DNA from 4 places in the Neobacillus sp. BP17 genome. Region 1 is predicted to be linked to each of the others. Evidence: riboswitches for the same ligand, from Rfam matches in the RefSeq annotation. Region 1 holds a riboswitch; each other region holds the start of a gene.

The links. Region 1 has a riboswitch for S-adenosylmethionine ahead of AC4QJR_RS05845 (homoserine dehydrogenase). Riboswitches for the same ligand answer to the same signal wherever they lie in the genome.
Region 2: another riboswitch for S-adenosylmethionine. It lies ahead of mtnW (2,3-diketo-5-methylthiopentyl-1-phosphate enolase); the one in region 1 lies ahead of AC4QJR_RS05845 (homoserine dehydrogenase).
Region 3: another riboswitch for S-adenosylmethionine. It lies ahead of AC4QJR_RS23685 (methionine ABC transporter ATP-binding protein); the one in region 1 lies ahead of AC4QJR_RS05845 (homoserine dehydrogenase).
Region 4: another riboswitch for S-adenosylmethionine. It lies ahead of metK (methionine adenosyltransferase); the one in region 1 lies ahead of AC4QJR_RS05845 (homoserine dehydrogenase).

What each region holds. Positions count from the first base shown of each region.
Region 1 covers NZ_CM184198.1:1,235,182-1,241,001, forward strand. Annotated here, with positions in the region: gene argH (argininosuccinate lyase) at 1-836, shown strand, start outside; gene AC4QJR_RS05830 (carbon-nitrogen hydrolase family protein) at 956-1,816, shown strand; gene AC4QJR_RS05835 (GNAT family N-acetyltransferase) at 1,837-2,499, shown strand; gene AC4QJR_RS05840 (GNAT family N-acetyltransferase) at 2,515-3,186, shown strand; SAM riboswitch class I at 3,279-3,387, shown strand; gene AC4QJR_RS05845 (homoserine dehydrogenase) at 3,465-4,703, shown strand; gene AC4QJR_RS05850 (glycosyltransferase) at 4,931-5,820, shown strand, end outside.
Region 2 covers NZ_CM184198.1:1,639,182-1,645,001, reverse strand. Annotated here, with positions in the region: gene AC4QJR_RS07920 (ZIP family metal transporter) at 1-195, shown strand, start outside; gene AC4QJR_RS07915 (aspartyl-phosphate phosphatase Spo0E family protein) at 243-485, opposite strand; gene AC4QJR_RS07910 (1,2-dihydroxy-3-keto-5-methylthiopentene dioxygenase) at 765-1,295, opposite strand; gene AC4QJR_RS07905 (methylthioribulose 1-phosphate dehydratase) at 1,336-1,956, opposite strand; gene AC4QJR_RS07900 (2-hydroxy-3-keto-5-methylthiopentenyl-1-phosphate phosphatase) at 1,953-2,624, opposite strand; gene mtnW (2,3-diketo-5-methylthiopentyl-1-phosphate enolase) at 2,621-3,832, opposite strand; SAM riboswitch class I at 3,908-4,018, opposite strand; gene AC4QJR_RS07890 (pyridoxal phosphate-dependent aminotransferase) at 4,153-5,373, opposite strand; gene AC4QJR_RS07885 (carbon-nitrogen family hydrolase) at 5,498-5,820, shown strand, end outside.
Region 3 covers NZ_CM184198.1:4,833,301-4,839,120, reverse strand. Annotated here, with positions in the region: gene AC4QJR_RS23690 (O-acetylhomoserine aminocarboxypropyltransferase/cysteine synthase family protein) at 68-1,384, shown strand; SAM riboswitch class I at 1,505-1,614, shown strand; gene AC4QJR_RS23685 (methionine ABC transporter ATP-binding protein) at 1,784-2,809, shown strand; gene AC4QJR_RS23680 (methionine ABC transporter permease) at 2,844-3,473, shown strand; gene AC4QJR_RS23675 (MetQ/NlpA family ABC transporter substrate-binding protein) at 3,487-4,332, shown strand; gene sufC (Fe-S cluster assembly ATPase SufC) at 4,714-5,499, shown strand; gene sufD (Fe-S cluster assembly protein SufD) at 5,521-5,820, shown strand, end outside.
Region 4 covers NZ_CM184198.1:4,579,526-4,585,345, forward strand. Annotated here, with positions in the region: gene AC4QJR_RS22395 (gamma carbonic anhydrase) at 1-376, shown strand, start outside; gene asnB (asparagine synthase (glutamine-hydrolyzing)) at 602-2,506, opposite strand; gene metK (methionine adenosyltransferase) at 2,755-3,954, opposite strand; SAM riboswitch class I at 4,158-4,297, opposite strand; gene pckA (phosphoenolpyruvate carboxykinase (ATP)) at 4,546-5,820, shown strand, end outside.

The DNA.
Region 1 (5,820 bases):
AGCGATTGATTGATAGTTTGAAGCGCATCAATTGGCTCCCGCTTGGTTCAGGGGCATTGGCAGGAACAACCTTTCCGATAAACCGTGAACGTGTCGCTGAGTTATTGGGGTTTGAAACGGTTTATCCAAACAGTATGGATGCTGTTAGTGATCGTGATTTTATTCTTGAATTTTTATCCATCGGTTCGATTATCATGACTCATATTTCCAGATTATCAGAAGAACTTGTCATTTGGTCAAGTCAGGAGTTTCAGTTTGTTGAACTGGACGATTCGTTCTGCACAGGATCAAGTATTATGCCGCAAAAGAAAAATCCAGATGTACCAGAGCTTCTCCGCGGTAAAACAGGCCGTACCTATGGCAATTTAATTGGCTTGCTGACCGTTCTTAAAGGCTTACCTCTAGCTTATAACAAGGATTTACAAGAGGATAAGGAAGGTATGTTTGATACCGTTGAAACGCTGGAAGGTTCATTAATGTTATTAGCACCGATGATTGAAACCATGACCGTTAATAAAGATATCATGCGGAAGGCGATCAACAATGATTTTTCTAATGCTACAGATATTGCTGATTATTTGGTAAGAAAAGGTCTGCCTTTCCGTGATGCTCATGAAGTAATTGGAAAAATCGTTTTATATGCGATTCAGAATAATAAATTTTTGCTCGATTTGAGCTTTGAAGAATATCAAGGCTTCAGTTCTTTATTTGAGGAAGATATTTATGTGGTATTGGCTCCAGAGCATGTGGTTAGTGTAAGAAATAGCTTTGGTGGAACATCACCAGAGCAAGTCGAGAAACAAATCAAGCTTGCAGAGGGAAAACTGCAGCGATAAAGATGAAATTCTAGAAGCCTGCCATTTGGCAGGCTTTTAGTTTGAATAAATTGTAATAATAACGAAAATATTAGATAATCTCCTTATGAGAAATTTTTACAATTGAGTGGAGGAAAATAATGAAAATTCGTGTATCTGTCGTGCAATACCAGTTACATACGATTCAATCCTTTGAAGAGTTTGCGTCACAATGTGAACACTACATAAAAACTGCAGAAGAATTTGGGGCAGAGTTTGTCCTTTTTCCAGAGTTCTTTACTACCCAGCTATTATCGATTGGGAATGGACAAGGGCAAAGTCTAAGCATCAACGATCTCCCGAGATTTACTGAACAATATAGAGAACTATTTTCTAATTTTGCAAAAAATACAAACATGCATATTATTGCGGGAACGCATGTGATTGAAAAGGATGGCAAGCTGTATAATACCGCTCATTTATTTTATCCAGATGGCAGGATTGGCGAGCAGGCCAAACTTCATATTACACCGACCGAAGTCAATGAATGGAATATGGCACCAGGGGATTCCTTTCAGATTTTTGAAACAGAAAAAGGGAAAATCGCCCTGCTTACTTGTTATGATATTGAATTCCCAGAGATCGTGCGGATGGCAAAGGCTAAGGGTGCTGATGTCATTTTCTGTCCATCCTGTACAGATGATCGTCATGGGTTTCATCGTGTTCGCTATACCAGCCATGCACGGGCAATTGAGAATCAAGTATATGTGGTTTTAACAGGAACAGTGGGTTCACTGCCGACGGTTGACTTTATGCGTGCTAATTTTGGTCAAGCGGTCATTATTACTCCAAATGATATTCCATTTCCTCCTAAGGGCATATTGGTTGAAGGTGAAATTAATAATGAAATGATTGTAACGGGTGATCTGGATTTAAATTTGTTATATGAAGTAAGAGAACGAGGATCGGTTACAACCTGGCGTGATCGCAGAACTGATTTATACACAGACTGGGAAAAGTAAACAGAAGGGGTGGGTTTAGTATGTATCGAAGTGAATTTTACGTTTTTGACCAAGAGCGGCCTGTTCCGGTTATCATTCGCAATTATACCAAACAGGATTTTGCCGATCTTATCAAGATTCAATCCGAGTGCTTCCCACCTCCTTTTCCATCAGAATTATGGTGGAATAAAGAGCAACTAACCAATCATGTGGACCTGTTTCCAGAAGGTGCATTATGTATTGAGGTTGATGGTGAATTAGCCGGTTCGTTAACCGCCTTAATTATCGATTTTGATCCCAGCGATAAAAACCATACGTGGGAAGAAATCACTGACCATGGATACATCCGAAACCATAATCCAAGTGCGAATACCTTGTACATTGTTGATATCAGTGTCCGACCCAGGTACCGTAAACTAGGGCTAGGAAAATTGATGATGCATGCTATGTACCATGTTGTTATTGAGAGAGGTTTAGAGCGCTTACTAGGCGGGGGTAGAATGCCAGGTTATTATAGAGTAGCTGATAACATGACACCGGAGCAATATTTAGCATCAATCATAACGGGAGATTTAAAGGATCCTGTCATTACATTTTTGCTGCGCTGCGGCCGTGTCCCGGTAGGAATTATTGAAAACTATCTAGAGGATGAGGAATCCTGTAACAATGCTGTATTAATGGAATGGAAAAATCCTTTTAAATAAATGGGGGGTATATTTATGGATTATATTAGAATCACAAGTATAGATGATCCGAATTTTAGAAAACTGCATAACTTAATGGGAGAAATTTTCCCGCCAGAAGAAGTCCTGGCATATGAGCTATGGAAAGAGCCATTAGAAGATCCGAGTATTCGAGTATTCGTGGCAGTCGATGGCGATAAAGTCTTAGGTGCAACTGAATACCGTTATTATCCTGATTGGAATATTGCCATGACAGATTTTACGATTATAGGTAAACCTGGCCTAAGCCTTGGTCGATTTTTAGCTCAGAACCGGTTAAAGGATTTACAACAATTAGCAAATGAAAATGGAAAAGAGCTTTACGGAATGTTTGCAGAAATATACGATCCTTACAGAGTTGAACATCACGAATTTGGCGGCGTAAAGGTTATGGACCCTTATGTGCGACGTGAAGTGCTTTCCCATTTGGGTTACAAGCGGTTAGATTTCTCATATGTTCATCCATCCTGGGAAAATAATGGGGAAGCCGTAACTGGGCTAGATTTATGTTTCATGCCATTAGACGATGAGCTTAAATCTCTCCCAACTAATCTTGTAAAGGATTTCCTAACAATCTATTACTCCATACTTTCAAACAAACCGAAGGAATGGTTAGAAATGATAGACCGTCTAGGAGACAAGGGAGAAGTAACCCTGTTACCTTTGTAAAAAAAGAAATTTCAAATAATATTGACAACAGCAATGGATTCAACTAGAATTCTCTTTATAACTTGGAAATTTAATCAAACAATTACATAAAACTCTTATCCAGAGCGGCGGAGGGACTAGGCCCGATGAAGCCCGGCAACCATCAAGGTAAATCTTGAAAAGGTGCTAATTCCTGCAGGTTATTTACCTGACAGATAAGAGGAGGAAACTAACCCTCTTCTTATGAAGAGGGTTTTTTCTATTTAGCCATGTCTATTATAAATGAAGGGTGGATCAATATGTCTGTGATAAAAGTAGCGATTCTAGGCTTCGGAACAGTCGGGGAAGGTGTTTATAGAACGATACAATCCCATGCAGAAGAACTTGAGGGAGTATTAGGAAAAAGGGTCGAAGTCGCAGCCGTACTAATTAGAAATATGCATAAAAAGAGAAATATTAATGAAGATGTATTAGTCACTGCAGATTTCAATGAAATTTTAAGTCTACCTCAACTTGATGTTATTGTCGAAGCAATCGTCAATAAAGAACCCACTTTTACATTTTTAAAACAAGCGATTCAAAAAGGATGTCACATAATTACAGCTAATAAAGAAATGTTTGCACACCACGGGAATGACCTGCTCGAGTTAGCAAAGCTTCATAATGTTTCAGTAGGTTACGAAGCGACAGTTGCGGGCGGTATACCTGTTATTCAAACCTTAAGGCAGCTATTAAACGTAAACCGTGTTCATCACGTGCAAGGCATACTTAATGGAACATCGAATTTCATCTTAACGGAAATGCGTGAGAAGAAGCAGTCCTTTGCTGACGCCCTAAGTTTAGCACAGGCAAAGGGGTTTGCTGAAGCAGACCCAACCAATGATGTCGAGGGCTTTGATGCTTTTTATAAAACAATGATTCTAAGCAGAATTGCATTTGGTGAGGAACCAAATTGGGAGGATGTAGAACGAGAAGGGATTACTTCAATTACAAGTGAATTAATCGAGGCAGCAAAAAGACTTGGACTTAGGTTTAAACATATTGCAAGTATTAGTAAGAAAGGTGATCAAATTAAAGCCGCTGTTAGACCAGTCCTTGTTGGAAAGTCTCATCCTTTTTATTCTATTGAAGGGGTAGAAAATGCCGTTAATGTTTACACAGATCTTGTTGGTAGTATTACATTACAAGGACCAGGTGCCGGCATGTTTCCAACAGCAAGTGCAGCAATTGAAGATTTAGTTTATGTCTGTCAAAATAAGCGGACAAATAAGTATTTCACAAAGACGCCAGCAATTCATTTAGGAGATAAAAAAGAGCATGCAGACGAATTATGGATAATTCAAGGTCTCACAAAGGATTTTAAAAACCCATTGGTCACATGGATTACTCAAACTAGTGAGGAGACAGCAATCATCCGGACAAATACCGAGTTAATTAAACAGTTAATGAGTGAACAAAACATAAAGTGTTGCTTTCAAATTTTAGGGGAATATGAAATGGAAAGCAATGATAAAGAAGTATCATTAGCCGCCATATAGTTTGAATGAAATCATAAGCAATTATTCCGTAAAAAGAGCGCATAAGCTCTTTTTTTTGTGAATTTCTATGCTCCTAATTGGAGGGAATCGACAAAAAGCAAAAAAATATATACAAAGCAACCTATAAATGGGGATAAGTCTAGTCAAAATCAAATTGTATTCATATTGTGTAAAAGCAAAACCCAAATGGACTAGTTATTTATAAAAGTAAATTGAAGAGGTGCGTCATGTTATGGAATAGCCTAAATGGTCGTTTATTAACGAATCTGAAAAATACATTTACCTATGAGTTTTGGGTATTACCCGAAAATGTTCATCATATCGATAAGCAATCTCGGGAAAAGTCAGTGGATGGTACAGGAACAAATTATGTGATTGGGCCAGGAAAAGGGATGACCGATAATGATGCGGGAGTTAGTGTTTCAATTGGACTAAATGGAATAACGATTTATGAACATACGAATGAGAATATATATGCGGTGTTAGTCCATGAAGCCAGTATTAATGATCTAATTCACATTGCGGTTGTCTATGATGAAAGAGAGCCGCAGCTATTTATTAATGGGAAGTTTGTAAAAAAAGGTGATAGAAGCCCTAAAGACTATATCTACCCATCTGGGATGATTGGTGGACTGCCAGGTCTGTTCTTTAATGGTGATATTATCGAAATTAGACTTTGGGATCATAGCCGGACAAAACAAAATCTTAATGATTTTATGAATAAAAAGCTTACAGGAAACGAAAAAGGGCTATATGGTGTTTGGCCAATTCCAACTGTAAATGAACAAGAACCACAGAAAGTAAATCCAAAAACCAAAAAGTCCTCAAATAACAAGGACACAAGCTCCAAAGAGAAACTTAATAAAGAAACCCCAGTAAATAATAGCCAAGATATTGAAGTAAGTATTATTATTCCTTCCCTAAATAAATATCCACTAAATCTCCTGACTCTTTACTCACTAGAATATCAAACGTTCAATCCTTCAAAAATGGAAGTTATTTTTATAGATGATGCTTCAACTGACCAAACGGAAGAAAAGATAAAAGGTTATAAGCCTCCCTATCATTTCAAATATGTACGAAATGAAAAGAACCTAGGAAGAGCAAGCGTACGAAA
Region 2 (5,820 bases), 400 kb from region 1:
TTAGGATATTTCTTGACATCATATGTTCAAGGTCTTGTACCCTATGGGCTTTCTTTTGCAGCCGGGGCAATGTTATTTATCATTTATAAGGAATTGATACCCGAAAGCCATGGAGACGGAAATGAGCGGGTGTCCACCTATGCATTTATCATGGGACTGCTGGTCATGGTGTACATTATTGATATATTTTCATAGGTTTAAAAAAACGGGGCCTAATCGAAATGGTTGTTTTTGTATTGTTATTATATCAATATTTTAGGCCAAATCATAATCATCTGTTTAAAAGCAAACTTAATTTCATCATTTGGCTTGGAGGATCCTTCCATAGCCTTTTGATACTTGTTTATTAATTCATCCAGCTCTTGACTATATTTTATAGTTACTTCACTCGTAAACCCAAGTGAGTTGGCACTATTAATCATTAGTTGCCTTTTTTTCTTAATCTCTTCAATCATTTCATTATAATTATTACAATGCTCGTACATGTGTTTCCGCTTCCCCCTACCTATTACCCAATTGCAGTAAACCACTAAAATTTAGACTACTTGATGAATTATGACAAGAATTTTACTAAAAGTAAACACATTCGCAAAAGTAGACAAAACTTCCTATTTCTTTTGTTTTTCGACAATTTCTTTGTTTAATATATCGGTTTTGCGACAAAATTCTTCATTTTTCATAAAAACCCTATTCCAGTAAATTAATAAGTTGGGAGCTAAAAAAAACTGGCCGCTTCAACACAGCAGCCAGTTTTCCTCTTACTATTATTGAACTTCTAACTTCTCGTAAATTGGAACCCATCCTTCGGTTGTTACAAATATCCTTACTGCAACAACTTTTCTGTCTTCTTCTAAGGTAAAATAGTGTCTTGTATTTTCGGGTACTGAAATCAAGTCGCCAGGATTTAAATGTACCTCAAAGAACTCACCATCTTTTCCTTGAATGACAAATACACCGTGACCACTGACAATAAAGCGAACTTCATCATCTGTATGATGATGTTCGTTTTTAAAATTTGTCAGCAAAACATCCAAATTCGGCGTATTTTCTGACAGTGAAATGACATCTTGAGCTTTGTAACCCCGTCTAGCAGAGATATCAGCGATTTCTTCAGAAAAAACACTTAATATTTCTTCTTTTTCTCCCTCACTCAAAAGATACTTTTCTACCAAATCACTAGGGAGCTTGCTAATATCCCAATTTTCATAAATAACTTCTTGAGATTCAAGGAAACTTGCAACCTCTTCTTGAACATTTATTTGCTCTTCTTTGTTTTGAAACGTAATATATGCCATTTTATATTCTTCCTTTCCATTTTTGGTTGATTAGACTGCCTTAAATAATTGGGGATGGTTTATGTTCTAATAACCGTAATTGATACCGAAATAAAAACTCAGAAGCTTCAAGTATTTTTTTCGCTTCAAATGCAGTTCTCCCCCATACCGTGATTCCATGGTTACGAATTAAAATAGCACCTGTATCACCTGAAATATGTTCAGAGAATTCAGCAGCCAGAGTCGGTATATGTGCATAATTTCGAATGATCGGTATTTTTAAGGTTGCATCCTCTTCCCACATATCAAATGCTTTAATTAGCTCTTGTCCTTTAAAGGTGACCACACCCTGATCACCATATATTTCTGAAATAACATTATTATCAATTGTATGAACATGAAGACTGCAGCCAGCATTCGTTTTACGATAAATTTCAACATGAAGAAGTGTCTCTGCTGAGGGTTTTAAATGTGTTTGTTCGACAGGATGACCAAACTCATCAACAAGTAAAAAATCTTCATCCGTACGTTTCCGCTTATCCTTACCACTAGCTGTAACCAGAAATTGTAGTGGATGATCATTTACTTTTATCGCTAGATTGCCGCTCGTACCCATAAACCAGTCCCGATTTGCAAGTTCATCTTTTACATTTGCTAGATCATTCCATCTTTCCTTTATCATTTTAGTTCCCTCACCTCAATTCTTTTTTTTATTTCCTCGATACATTCGAAGAACGTACTAAATCCTTGATGATTAATGCCCCATTCCTCACATTTCTCCTGTAGTAAATCTCTTGCTAACACAAAATTAGCATGTTTCGCTGCCTCAAGATCTGTGACCGAATCTCCGATGACAATCTTGAACAGGTCGTTTTCATGGGTCAGCTTTCGAATAATGCTCGGCTTACAGCAGCCACAATTATTGTCACATAACGAATCGCATTCGTTCGGCCAAAGAATTTTAATCCTCTCACCTGAAAAATCAGATTCGTTACAATAAATACCAGCAAATGGTCCAAACTTCTCTAATATCGGATAAACAAAAAAGTCAATCCCACCGCTAACAATATATAAAGGAATCTCTTCTTTATGCGCAAATTCTACAAATTCTTTAAATCCCGGGCGGATTTTTGCATGCTCAATCGCAAACGCAGTCAACTCTTCCTTCAATTGACTAGGTAATAAGGAGAACAATTTTCCTACTCCCTCATTAATGGAAATTTGGCAAGTGAGAATTTGATCTTTAATTTCTTCCCATCCCTGAGGAGCAAATTCTTCCATCATCCGGATAATGTTATCACTTTCCGTTACGGTTCCATCAAAATCACAAAAGATTACAGGTTTTGTCATACTGTTACCTCTGCATTTCCCCATAGCTTTAGTGCCAGCTTAAGTTCTGGATACATTTCAGCCCCTTCAGACAATAACTTGCCTTGGAGATTAGTTTCAATCGCTTGTCGGAATGCAAGACCGCCGCCCCGGGCACCGTCTGGATGTCCATGTACTCCACCTCCAGCATTAATAACCGAATCGATACCAAAATCACCTATTAACAATGGAACCAAGCCAGGATGAATTCCAGCCGATGGAACGGGGAACGACTTTTTAAAACTGTCCTCACTTGTTAATTCATTAGCAATCGACAGTGCCTTTGGTTTTTCTAATGCAACTGTCCCATACGGCGATGGGAACAGTGACAAATCAGCACCGGCATATCGAAGCAGTTTACCTAGTAATAAAGAATGAGATACTCCATATACGGGTGATGATGCCAATGCACCACTGAAAGCAGGATGTGCCATAAGCGGTAAAGCAATTTCATCATCTTCTCTTAATTCCTGCAGCACATCTAACCCATAGGAAAAAACATTGAATAATAAGAGGTCTGCTCCAAGTTCAGCAGCCTTTCTAGCTTTTTCTTTGAGCTGCGAAGTTCTGCCTGTTAGATTAACAGCATATAAAGTGCGGTGTCCTGTTTGGTCATACACTTCTTGCAGTGCTTTTTTCCCTTCGACAATTCTTTTTTCAAATGGTGTTAATTCATTTTCAAACAGGATTTCATCATCCTTAACCAAATCAACACCACCAAGGGCTTGTTGTTTTAACTGTTCGACTAAAAACGTGAGGTCTTTCCCGAGTACGCCTTTAAAGATGCTCATTAATAACGGTCGATTATTAACGTTTAATTTATTCCTTAGTCCATCAATCCCAAATCTTGGACCAGGGAACTGCCTCTTTAATCCCTCATCAAATTGCAAATCAAGTAATTTAATTTTTCCATCCAATGAAAGTTTACCGAAAACGGTTGTTAAGATAGCAGGGAGGTCATTAGAAAAGTTTATCGTTGGATAGGCAATTTTAATCAGTGCTTGCTCTTCTGTTTCTGAGGGATTCGCTTCGACTGATACAACTCTTCCTTTATGTTTACGCAATTGGTTTTGTTCTAATTCAGGCAGATTCGTCCATGACCCAACTGTTAAACCAAGGGCAATTTCTTCTGCCTTCTTGGATGGTTTCTTTTCGTTATTTAGTAGATATGTAGCAATAATTTCAGTCATTATAAAAACACTTCCTTTTATTCAAACATAAAAAAACCTCTTCAACAAAGAAGAGGTTAGCCGCCAACTAACATCTTCTCATCTATCAGCCTTGTTGCTGCAAGAATTAGCACCGTGCTTAAAACTAGATTTAAGTCGGTTGCCGGGCTTCATTGGGCTTTTCCCTCCGCCTGCTCTTGATAAGAAAACGATTCGTATATTATTCAGTTATTAATGTGTGTTTAACTTTAATTTGCATTATCGCAAGAAAAAAATAAAATGTCAATCGATTTAACTGGCTAATCAGAATTTTAAACAAAATTCTGAACGCATAAGTGCAACTACTCTTCTGTCTTCGCCTTAAGGGGCTCGCCATTCGGGGAGTTTTCTTTAAATATTTCTAAACGACTAATTCTTTCGACGGCTTCAGCTAATCGTTCTTCTGTTGAAAGTAGTCCCACCCGAACATACCCTTCTCCAAATTCACCAAATCCAATTCCAGGTGCAACCATAATATGTGCCTGTTCAAGGAGAATATTAGCAAATTCCGTAGAGGAAAAGCCTTCAGGAACCTTAAGCCAGGCAAAAAAGGATCCCCTTGGTGCGCTGACATTCCAACCCAAGGAATGAAGCCCACTTATCAATACATTCCTTCTTCGCTCATACAACTCGTTTAATTCCTTTACACAGTCTTGAGGGCCAATTAAGGCCTCCGCAGCAGCCTCCTGTACGGCTCCAAATAAACTGACATACAAATGGTCTTGTAAAAGTTCAATAGCGGAAATGACGCTCTCATTCCCAATTGCAAAACCAACACGCCAGCCTGCCATATTATAGCTTTTAGATAAGGTATAAATTTCAATTCCAACTTCCTTTGCCCCTTGAACCTGTAAAAAACTTACTGGTTTCTTACCATCAAACCCGATGGCACCATAGGCAAAATCATGAACTATACAGATATCATGTTCATTCGCTAGTTTGATTGTCTCCTCAAAAAATTCATGAGTCGCTACCGCACCAGTTGGATTATTAGGATAATTGAGGAACATTAGTTTTGCTCTATCTAAAACATCCCCATTCAACTCACCATAATCCGGTAGAAAATTATTTTCCTCCCTTAGCGGCATCCTTACCATTTCGGCTTTTGCAAGTGCAACCCCTGACAAATAATCCGGGTAGCCTGGATCAGGCACGAGGATGGTGTCGCCGGGATTTAATAAACACTGCGGAATTTCGACAAGACCCGCCTTACCGCCAAACAGTATAGCCACTTCTTTATCTGGATCAATGGGAATTCCATATTCTCTAAAATAAAAATCAGCAGCAGCTTGTTTTAAATACTGGTGCCCTTGAAAGGGAGAATATTTGTGATTTAATGGATTCACCGCGGCTTCCTGAAGTTTTGCTACGATATGTGCCGGTGTTGGCTGATCGGGGTTCCCTTGCCCCAAATTAATCACATCATACCCCTGTGAAATATATTCCCCGACTTTTTTAACGAGTGAAGCAAAAAACTGCTTAGGAAGACTATTTAAAATCTCTGATGTTGAAAATTGCTTCATGGTTCTCACCTGCTTTAATGATTTATAAAAGTAATTCTATTGTTAAATTCTAGTCACAAATGATATAACTTTTATAACAGCTTGTAAAGAAAAAATTCCGAAAGTTCAAACGAGGTGAAGATTCGTGAAATTAAAAATTTCATGTATACAAATGGATATCGCCTTTGGGGATCCAAATAAAAACTATCAATCTGCTGAAAGACTCATTGAAAAGGCTGTAGCCGGCCAGCCAGATATCATTGTACTACCAGAGCTGTGGACAACAGGGTATGACTTAACTCGTCTAAATGAAATTTCTGATAATCATGCTGGTAAGACCATTGATTTCCTTCAAAAGGCAGCAAAAAGGTACCAAGTAAATTTTGTTGGCGGATCTGTAGCCAACCGAGAAGAAAACGGTATAAAAAATACCTTGCTCATTGTCAATAAGGAGGGTAAACTCGTACA
Region 3 (5,820 bases), 2.1 Mb from region 1:
GTGAGCCCCCTCTTCTCTGAAGCGGGGGTTTTTGTTTGGTGAGTTGTCAAAAAAAGGAGGAAGCAAGATGAGTGAAAATCCAAAGAAATATCGTTTTGAAACATTAAGTGTCCATGGCGGCTTAACTCCAGATCCGGTAACAGGGGCCCGCGCTGTTCCGATTTACCAAAACAATGCATATCAATTTAAGAATACTGAGCATGCTGCAAACCTATTTAGCTTAGCAGAGTCTGGATACATATACACACGAATACACAACCCAACGACCACTGTATTTGAAGAAAGAGTCGCATTATTAGAAGGCGGTGTTGGTGCCTTAGCAGTGGCGAGCGGAATGGCCGCTATTACTCTTGCCATTTTAAATATTGCTGAGGCTGGCGATGAAATTGTTTCGGCTTCCAATCTCTATGGAGGCACCTATAATTTATTTGCAGTGACTCTTCCGAAATATGGAATTAATGTGAAATTTGTAGATCCAGAAAATCCAGAAAACTTCCGCCAAGCGATCACTGCCAAAACAAAAGCCGTCTTTGCGGAAACAATTGGTAATCCAAGCCTGCGCATCCTCGATATTGAAAAAGTAGCAGAAATTGCCCATGAAGCAGGTGTACCACTAATCGTTGACAATACTTTTGCCACTCCATACCTTTGCCGTCCAATTGAACATGGAGCAGATATTGTCATTCATTCCGCTACTAAGTGGTTATTAGGGAACGGAACGACAACGGGCGGAATTATTGTTGATGGCGGTAAATTCGATTGGAATTCTCCAAGATTCCCAGGCTTTACAACACCAGACGCAAGCTACCATGATTTGGTTTATGCAAAAGCCTTAGGCGCGGTGGCTTATATTATCAAAGCACGTGTCCAATTGCTTCGTGATCTAGGGCCGGCATTAAGTCCGCAAAATTCCTTCCAGTTTGTCCTTGGACTTGAAACTCTGCATGTCCGGATGAAGGAGCATGTCGCGAATACTAAAGAAGTCGTCGATTACTTAACTAACCATCCTGCCGTAGAATGGGTTTCCTATCCTGGTCATCCATCCCATCCCGATTATGAACTAGCTAAAAAGTATCTACCAAAAGGTGCCGGTTCGATGGTGGTATTCGGAATTAAAGGCGGAAAAGAAGCAGGGGCTAAATTAATTGATTCCATCACACTTTGGGCACATGTGGCCAATGTTGGTGATGCAAAAAGTTTAATTATTCATCCGGCCAGCACCACTCACCAGCAATTAGATGCCCAAGGCCTGATCGCTGCAGGTGTAACAGAGGATTTAATTCGCCTATCCATCGGGATCGAGAATGTAGAAGATCTGATTGAAGACCTAGAGTCGGCTATTGTTTCGGCAACTGGTTTAACTTCATTAAACGTTAATGCCTAAAACTTATTTTTTTGAATAAGAAACTATTTTCATTGACACCCCTTTTTATCCGTGATACGATACTTTTGTAATATAGTTACTTAAACAAATTCACGTTTGAATTAAATATAGGAATTGATACTCTTATCAAGAGAGGTGGAGGGATGTGCCCGATGAAGCCCGGCAACCGTCAATATTTATTATTGAAATGGTGCCAATTCACACAAAGCGTTTGCTTTGGAAGATGGGAGAAAGGATTATTATTTATGATGCCTTTCTGCCTGCGCAGAAAGGCTTTTTATTTTGATAACATAGAATCTTTTTGTAAAAAAAGTCAAACCCTATATTAGATTAAACGGTATATTACAAGAAAAATCTTTCAGAATTTTAAGGTAAATTGGATAAAAAGCAGGTGATATAATGATTTCTATAAAAAGTGTTCAGAAAATTTTTCCTTCCAAACAGGGTCAGCTTAGAGCCGTTGATGATGTAAACCTTGAAATTCAAGATGGTGAAATTTTCGGGGTAATTGGATACAGTGGTGCTGGTAAAAGTACATTGATTAGAATGTTAAATGGTTTGGAACTGCCGACCAGTGGGACCGTAACCGTTGCTGGCCGCGTGGTTTCAAAAATCAAAGGGGCTGAACTTCGAAAAGCCCGGCAAGAGATCAGTATGATTTTTCAGCATTTTAACTTATTGTGGTCAAGAACCGTTAGTGAAAATATTGCTTTTCCCTTAGAAATTGCAGGCATCAAAGGTCCTGAGCGCCAAAAAAGAGTAAGTGAACTAATTAAATTAGTCGGCCTGGAAGGTAGAGAGAATGCTTATCCATCCCAGTTAAGCGGCGGACAAAAGCAACGTGTTGGGATTGCAAGGGCGCTTGCCAACAATCCGAAAGTACTTCTTTGTGATGAAGCTACTTCTGCCCTCGACCCACAAACGACCGATTCTATTTTGGAATTGTTAGTTGATATAAATAAAAGGCTTGGTCTGACTATTGTTCTTATTACCCATGAAATGCATGTAATCCGCAAGATTTGTCACCGGGTTGCCGTCATGGAAAGTGGAAGGGTCGTCGAACTTGGACAAGTATTAGATGTATTCAAAAATCCACAGCAGTCGATTACGAAACGATTTGTCCAGCAGGTAACCGAACCAGAAGAGACGAAAGAAACTGCTGAACATTTAATTGAACGTTATCGTTCCGGTCAAATTGTTCAACTAACTTTTATTGGGGAATCTGTTGAACAGCCGATCATTACAAATGTCATTCGCCATAATAACGTGACCGTTAATATCTTGCAAGGGAAGATTTCACAAACCCAAAGCGGGTCCTATGGAACCTTATTCATTCATATTGATGGGGACGAAGCAGAAGTCAATAAGGCAGTCGACTATATTCGTTCACAGCAAGTAGGAGTGGAGGTGGTTACAAGTGAATAGTAAACCGTATTTCGAAGATTTTGATTGGCCGGCAATGTGGGAAGCAACGAGACAAACTCTTTATATGACAGGGATTTCCGTTGTGGCTACATTTATTCTTGGTATCCTGCTTGGATTGTTGTTATTCCTTACTTCAAAAGGAAGTCTCTGGAGTAATAAACCCATTAATGTGGTCATTAGCGGCGTCGTAAATATATTCCGTTCCATTCCTTTTATTATTTTAATTGTCTTATTAATCCCGTTTACAACGATACTTTTCCGAACCATGATTGGTGAAAATGCCGCATTGCCAGCATTGATTATTGGTGCCGCACCATTTTATGCTAGGATGGTGGAAATTGGCCTCAGGGAAATTGATAAAGGCGTGATTGAAGCAGCAAAGTCAATGGGTGCAACAACAAGTACGATCATTTGGAAGGTTCTTTTACCAGAATCGATGCCAGCGCTGGTCTCTGGAATAACCGTAACCGCGATTGCTCTTGTTGGTTATACAGCAATGGCAGGAGTCATTGGAGCAGGTGGTTTAGGAAATCTTGCCTATCTTCAAGGCTTTCAACGAAATCAAAACGATGTAACTTTAGTCGCAACCATCATTATTTTAATTATTGTGTTTATCATTCAGTTTATCGGTGATTTTATCACTTCAAAATTAGATAAAAGATAAAGGAGAGGTCAAAATGAAAAAAATATTAAGTTTATTGTTAGCATTGTCTATCGTATTTGTTGTTGCAGCTTGCGGTAAGTCAGAGGAAAAATCAGAAGGAACTACTGGTGGCAAAGAAGCAGAAACTACCAAATTAGTGGTTGGAGCATCTAACGTTCCCCATGCAGAAATCCTTGAAAAAGCAAAACCGCTTTTAAAAGAAAAAGGCATTGACTTAGAAATCAAAACATTCCAAGATTATGTATTACCAAACAAAGCATTGGCATCAAAAGAACTTGATGCAAACTATTTCCAGCACATTCCTTACTTAAATTCTCAAAATAAAGAAAATGGTTATGGCTTTGTTAATGCTGGCGGTATCCATATTGAGCCAATCGGTGTTTATTCAAAGAAATATAAAAAGTTAAGTGATCTTCCAAAAGGTGCACATTTAATCATGAGCAACTCTGTAGCTGACCATGGCCGTCTTCTTTCTTTACTTGAAAAAGAGGGAGTTATCAAATTAAAAGAAGGCATTGATAAAACGAAAGCAGAATTAAAAGATGTTGTTGAAAATCCTAAAAACCTAAAGTTCGATACCAACTATGAAGCAGCATTACTTCCAAAAATCTATAATAATGGCGAAGGTGACGCAGTCCTAATCAATTCTAACTATGCGATTGATGCAGGCTTAAACCCAGTTGAAGATTCCATCGCCATTGAAGACAAAGAATCACCGTATGTAAACGTGATTGCTGTCCGCAGCGGTGACGAAAATAAAGACAGCATCAAAACATTAGTGGAAGTTCTACATTCAAAAGAAATTCAGGACTTCATTCTTGAACAATACAAAGGTGCCGTTGTACCGGTTTCTGAGTAACTTATAAATAGGAAGAAAGTCAGTGTGTAAACACTGGCTTTTTCTATGCCGATGTCTAAAACGGTATACATTTAAACAGTTTCATTGGGTAAAAATAGAAAGACCATTAGACCCGAATTCCATTGGCAAAAAGTAAAAAAATGAGGTATGATTTTACTCGAGTGCATTTTCCTTAGATAGAATTAATCAGAATTTTCATTAAAAATAGCCTTTCATTCTCATTTGGTACTAGCTTAATGAAAATAGGTGCTATGTTTTTACTGTTTAAGAGTTGCTAATACATTTCATTTGTTATAAGATTGGAATGAGAATAAAATGAGAATAGGGTTATTCAAATGACCCGATTACATGATACAACACTTTCTCTTTGGAGGTATAGATATGGCTGGATCAACGTTAACGATCAAAGATTTACATGTAGCAATTGATGGGAAAGAAATATTAAAAGGTGTAAACCTTGAAATAAAGGGTGGAGAAATCCACGCAATCATGGGACCAAATGGAACAGGTAAATCCACTTTATCTTCTGCCATTATGGGCCATCCAAAATATGAAGTAACAAGCGGATCTATCACTCTAGATGGACAAAATGTTCTTGAAATGGAAGTAGATGAGCGCGCACGGGCTGGGCTATTCCTAGCAATGCAATATCCAAGTGAAATTAACGGCGTAACAAATGCCGACTTTTTACGTTCAGCACTAAATAGCCGTCTTGGTGAAGGAAATGAAATTTCATTAATGAAATTTATCCGTAAAATGGATAAGCAAATGGAATTCCTTGAAATGGACCTTGATATGGCACAACGTTATTTAAACGAAGGCTTCTCCGGCGGTGAGAAAAAACGTAACGAAATCTTGCAATTAATGATGTTAGAACCAAAAATTGCAATCCTAGATGAAATTGACTCCGGACTAGATATCGATGCCCTAAAGGTAGTATCAAAAGGAATCAATGAAATGCGCGGCGAGGATTTCGGCTGCTTAGTGATTACACACTATCAACGTCTTTTAAACTATATCACTCCAGACCATGTGCATGTAATGATGCAGGGCCGTGTTGTAAAATCCGGCGGACCTGAACTAGCACAACGCTTAGAAGCTGAAGGATATGACTGGATCAAACAAGAACTTGGAATTGAAGATGAAACAGTTGGGCAAGAAGCGTAAGAGAGGGTTAGGAGGATTACAATGACAACAGAAATCAAATTATCATTTGATCAGGAAAATGTCCGCTCTTTTTCAAAAGAAACGAGCGAGCCGGCTTGGTTCGAGGAGCTCCGTCTTAAAGCATTAGCTGATTTTGAGCAGCTTCCAATGCCAAGACCTGATAAAACAAAGATTGATAAATGGAACTTCACCCAGTTCACTCAACATACGGTAACAAGTGCTCCCATCACTTCGCTTTCTGAATTACCAGAAGAGGTAAAAGCATTAATTGATATGGAAGCCGAAAATAAAAATTTATATATTCAACGAAATCAAACTCCA
Region 4 (5,820 bases), 2.4 Mb from region 1:
CGCCCCAACCATCATCGGTAAGAAAGTAAATATCCAAGATAATTCTATCTTACACCAAAGTCCCAATAACCCGCTAATTTTAGAGGATGAAGTGACTATTGGACACCAGGTAATTTTACACAGTTGTATCATTAGAAAAAAAGCACTCATCGGAATGGGATCGATTATCCTTGATAATGCTGAAATTGGTGAAGGTGCATTTATTGGTGCCGGCAGTCTGGTTCCCCAAGGGAAAAAGATCCCGCCTAATACCTTAGCATTTGGCAGACCCGCAAAAGTTATTAGAGAATTAACACCTGAAGACATTAAAGATATGGTAAGAATCTCTAGAGAATATGCAGAAAAGGGACAATATTATAAGTCCATTCAACCTTAATAATAAAGCGCAAGCGCCCTGGTCAGCGGCGTATGGCCTGGAGCGCTCCAACTGAGATAAAGGAAACACGAAGAGCGATAGCGATTCGATGTTGACTTATCGTAGGGAGGAGAGCGAAGGACAGTAGCCGCTAGGGCGCTGGAGCTAGACAGTAATCTAAGTTCAAAAACTTATACTATCTTATACTAAATAAAGCACCCAAGAAAACTTGGGTGCTTTTATTTATTAATTTTTCGATGATTGCAATGCTTTTTCTAAAGAATAATCCCGTTGAAATGAATAGACATCCTCCACATACACTTGATGCCAAACCATAAACATCAGCACAGTCCAGATTTTCCTGCTGTTATCTGCTTTGCCTTGGCTATGATCTTCAAGCAATTGAAGCACATAGGTTTTATTGATCAAATGATCGGTGTTGCTTTCACGGATGATTTTTTTGGCCCATTCGTTCATTTCATCCTTCAACCAGTGACGGATTGGAACAGGGAAACCTAGTTTCTTACGGTCTAGCACATGGGCAGGCACGATGCCTTCAGCGGCTTTACGCAAGATATATTTAGTCGTTCCATGAGCTGTTTTCAGGCTAGTTGGGATTTTTGACGCGACTTCGAAGACCGCTTTATCGAGGAATGGCACACGTAATTCTAAAGAATGAGCCATGGTTACTCTATCTGCCTTCAATAAAATATCACCGCGCATCCAAGTATGAATATCAATATACTGCATCCGATCAACCGGATCGTAGCCCCGCGATTCGGAGTAAAGAGGCTTCGTAATATCCTTATAATCTAATCCTTCACGGTAGACATTTAATAGTTCTCGTTTCTCTTCTTCTAAAAACATTTTTGCATTACCGATATAACGATCCTCCATCGGCGTTACACCACGTTCAATAAAGCTTTTTCCTCTCATTCCTTCAGGCATCATGCCTGCAATCCCTTTTAAAAGCACTTTTCCTGCTCTTGGGATTTTATTAAATACCTCTAATGATTGCGGTTCACGATAAATATTGTAGCCGCCAAATAATTCATCCGCCCCTTCACCAGACAGAACAACGGTTACGTGCTTTCTTGCCTCACGAGCAACAAAATATAACGGAACGCAAGCAGGGTCGGCAAGCGGGTCATCCATATGCCACATGATTTTTGGAATTTCATTCATGTATTCCTGAGGGGAGATCACATAACTGATATTTTCAACACCAAGTTTCTCAGCTGTCTCTTTCGCGACATCAATTTCACTGAAACCATTATGCTCAAAGCCAACAGAGAAGGTTTTAATGGCAGGGTGAAATTCTTTAGCAATTGACGCAATGATGGAAGAATCAATCCCGCCTGATAAGAATGAACCTACTGGAACATCACTGCGCATATGCATTTTGACTGAATCAAAGAGGACATCTTTAATTTCTTTTATAAAATCAGACTCCGCTTTTTGAACCGGTTTAAAATGTGCCTTCCAATATCTTTTAATTTCCATTGGTGAGCCAATTTTTTTTGAAAAATAATGACCTGGTTCTAATTTCTTAATTCCATCAGATAAAGTGTTTGGTTCAGGAACAAATTGATAGGTTAAATAATGCTGCAAAGAATCATAATTGAGCACATCATTTTCAAGACCCAACAAAATACTCTTTTTCTCAGACGCAAAAAACGTTCTGTCACCATCTTCAAAATAAAAGAATGGTTTAATTCCAAAAGGATCGCGTGCCCCATAAAGACTTTGCTCTTGTTTATCCCAGATAACGAAAGAGAACATTCCACGCAGTTTTTCAACGGCCTTTTCCTTTAAATGGCTGTAAAGAGCAATAATAACCTCCGTATCAGAACTTGTTGCAAACGTTAAACCCTCAGCTAATAGTTCTTCACGCAGCTCAACATAGTTATAAACTTCACCGTTAAAGATAATCCAATAGCGTTCATTTTCATAGGTTAACGGTTGATGACCGCTCTCAATATCAATGATACTTAAACGTCGGAATCCAAATTGAATATGATCATCATAATAAAAACCATCATCATCTGGACCACGATGAGTGATAATATCGTTCATATTTTTAAATTGTTGTTTTTGTACTTCACTATAGTTTTGTGTTGTATCGTGTACACAACCTATAAAGCCACACATTATGTACCTCACCTCTTCTAAATATCCCTAAATAAAGGATTTAATCCAAAAAACATACTCTCTAATACTACCACTTTTTTTTGAAAAAATGCACTGTGAACAATAGGTAAATTTACTATCCCCATTTTTTACTTCTTTTGACCTGTATAAACATTTCATTTTAGTCAAATACCGATTAAATGTGCAGGTAATTAGACGTACAAATAAAAACGGGAGTTACATGTCATATGTAACCCCCTCTTTTCTATTTATATATTTGCTTGCGCTCGTAATGCCTCTACTTTATCCGTACGCTCCCAAGGCAGGTCAATATCTGTACGGCCAAAGTGGCCGTAGGCTGCTGTTTGTTTGTAGATTGGACGACGAAGGTCCAGCATGTTGATGATTCCAGCAGGACGTAGGTCAAAGTTTTCACTCACCAGGTTCACTAGAATATCTTCGTTTACTTTACCAGTACCAAAAGTATCCACAGCGATGGAAACTGGTCGTGCTACACCAATCGCATAGGCCAGTTGAACTTCACATTTTTCAGCAAGACCAGCAGCCACGATATTTTTAGCTACATAACGAGCTGCGTAAGCTGCAGAACGGTCTACTTTCGTTGGATCCTTACCAGAGAAAGCACCGCCGCCATGACGAGCATATCCACCATACGTATCAACAATAATTTTACGGCCGGTTAAGCCTGCATCCCCTTGAGGGCCGCCAATAACGAAACGTCCGGTTGGATTAATAAAATACTTTGTCTTCTCATCGATAAGTTCCTTCGGTACAACAGGGTTGATGACATATTCTTTTAAGTTACGTTGTATCTGCTCTAACGTTACTTCTGGGTTATGTTGAGTAGAAATAACAATGGTATCAATCCGTACCGGTTTATCATTCTCATCATATTCCACCGTTACCTGGGTTTTTCCGTCTGGTCGAAGGTATTCAAGAACATTGTCTTTTCGCACTTCTGTTAATTTACGAGCAAGCTTATGTGCAAGTGAGATGGGAAGCGGCATTAGCTCTTTCGTTTCATTACATGCAAAACCAAACATTAGCCCTTGATCCCCTGCTCCAATTGCTTCAATTTGCTCATCAGACATTTGACCTTCACGAGCCTCCAAAGCTTGGTCAACACCCATTGCAATGTCTGGAGACTGTTCATCAATAGATGTTAAAACTGCACATGTCTCGGAGTCAAATCCATATTTCGCACGATCATATCCTATCCCTTTAATCGTTTCACGAACGATTTTTGGAATATCCACATATGTAGATGTTGTGATTTCCCCTGCAACTAACACTAATCCAGTTGTTACTGAAGTCTCAGCCGCAACACGAGCATTAGCATCTTTTGCTAAAATAGCATCTAAAATGGAATCAGAAATCTGGTCACAGATTTTATCTGGATGACCCTCAGTAACTGATTCAGAAGTGAACAAACGCGCGTTTCTTGACATCTGAATTCCTCCTTTATTATGAGATCACGAGGATTTTTTTCGAAGGTTACAGGTATACTTCTTAAACCTCGAGAATTTGATACGGTACTCATTCCCTTAGTATGTAATAAACAAAGGATTTTTATTAGAGACTCATTTCATAAAAGGACTTATACAAAACAAAAAACCTTACCATAGAGGAAAGGTTGTTTTCGGGCCTTTCGCTCTTATCGTTCAAGGCATTAGCCTTGCGTCAGATTAGCACCTTCGCATTTGAAAAGGACCTTTTAAAGTGGTTCATCTTTTCATACTGCAGGTTGCTGGGTTTCATTGGGCCTGTCCCTCCACCAGCTCAGGATAAGAGAGTATCCGTTCATCTTAGAATAATATCATACTGGGTAACAATGTCAATGTATTTTTTAGAAATATCTTCCTCATAAAATGGGAAAAATACGGTGTAAGTCATTAGTCTTTTATAAAATTTATTTATATCTTCATTTAAAGTTTTAAAATATATAAATCCAGATAAATAGGATACATTAATTCGACTAATGTGTTATACTTTTTGTATTATTAACCACATAAAACTTAGACAAAGGAAGGTCTCATTAAATGAATTCTGTTGATACTCCTAATGAATTAAATCAATTGTTGAATGAAAGTCATGTTCATGTACAATTATCTGTTCCACAGTTAGTTGAAAAAGTCTTAACCCGTCATGAAGGGGCACTAACTTCAACGGGAGCAATTAGTGTCGCTACTGGTAAATATACTGGCCGATCTCCACAAGATAAATTCATTGTTGTAGAAGATTCAACGAAAAATAAAATTGAATGGGGCACGACCAATCAACCAATTTCTGAGCAGGTTTTCACAAAGCTTTATCAAAAAGTCATTAATTATTTACAACAGAAAGAAGAAATCTTTGTTTTTAAAGGTTTTGCTGGTGCCGATACAAAATCACGTTTACCTATCCAAGTTGTAAATGAATTAGCATGGCAAAATTTATTTGTACACCAGCTATTTATTCGACCAACAGAAGAAGAACTGCTTGATCATAATACTGGTTTCACCGTTATTTCTGTCCCTAATTTCAAGGCTGATCCGGCAATTGATGGCACTAATTCTGAGGCCTTTATTATTGTATCATTTGAGAAAAGAGTTGTTCTAATCGGTGGAACAGAATATGCAGGCGAAATGAAGAAGTCTATTTTCTCAGTCATGAACTATCTACTACCTGAAAATAATATTTTTTCCATGCATTGTTCTGCCAATGTTGGCCTTGAAGGCGATGTTGCATTATTTTTCGGCTTATCTGGTACTGGAAAAACCACTTTATCCGCGGATCCAAATCGTCGATTAATTGGTGATGATGAGCACGGCTGGTCATCCAACGGTGTCTTTAATATCGAGGGAGGCTGCTATGCCAAATGTATTAATCTTTCTCGTGAAAAAGAGCCGCAAATTTTTGATGCGATTCGCTTTGGAACGGTATTAGAAAATGTTACCTTGAATCAAGAATCCAGAATCCCTGATTATGATGATGGCACATTAACAGAAAATACACGTGCCGCTTATCCAATTCATGCGATTGATAATATTGTTCAACCAAGTATTGCTGGACATCCAAACACCATCATCTTCTTGACGGCTGACGCTTTTGGTGTTTTGCCTCCTATTTCGAAACTTACTAAGGAACAAGCGATGTATCATTTTTTAAGTGGTTATACTTCAAAATTAGCCGGAACAGAGCGTGGAATAACGTCTCCACAAGCAACCTTCTCTACCTGCTTTGGTGCACCATTCTTGCCACTGCCAGCAACTCGATATGCCGAAATGTTAGGTGAGAAGATTCTTGAGCACAATGCCAATGTATTCCTTGTGAAT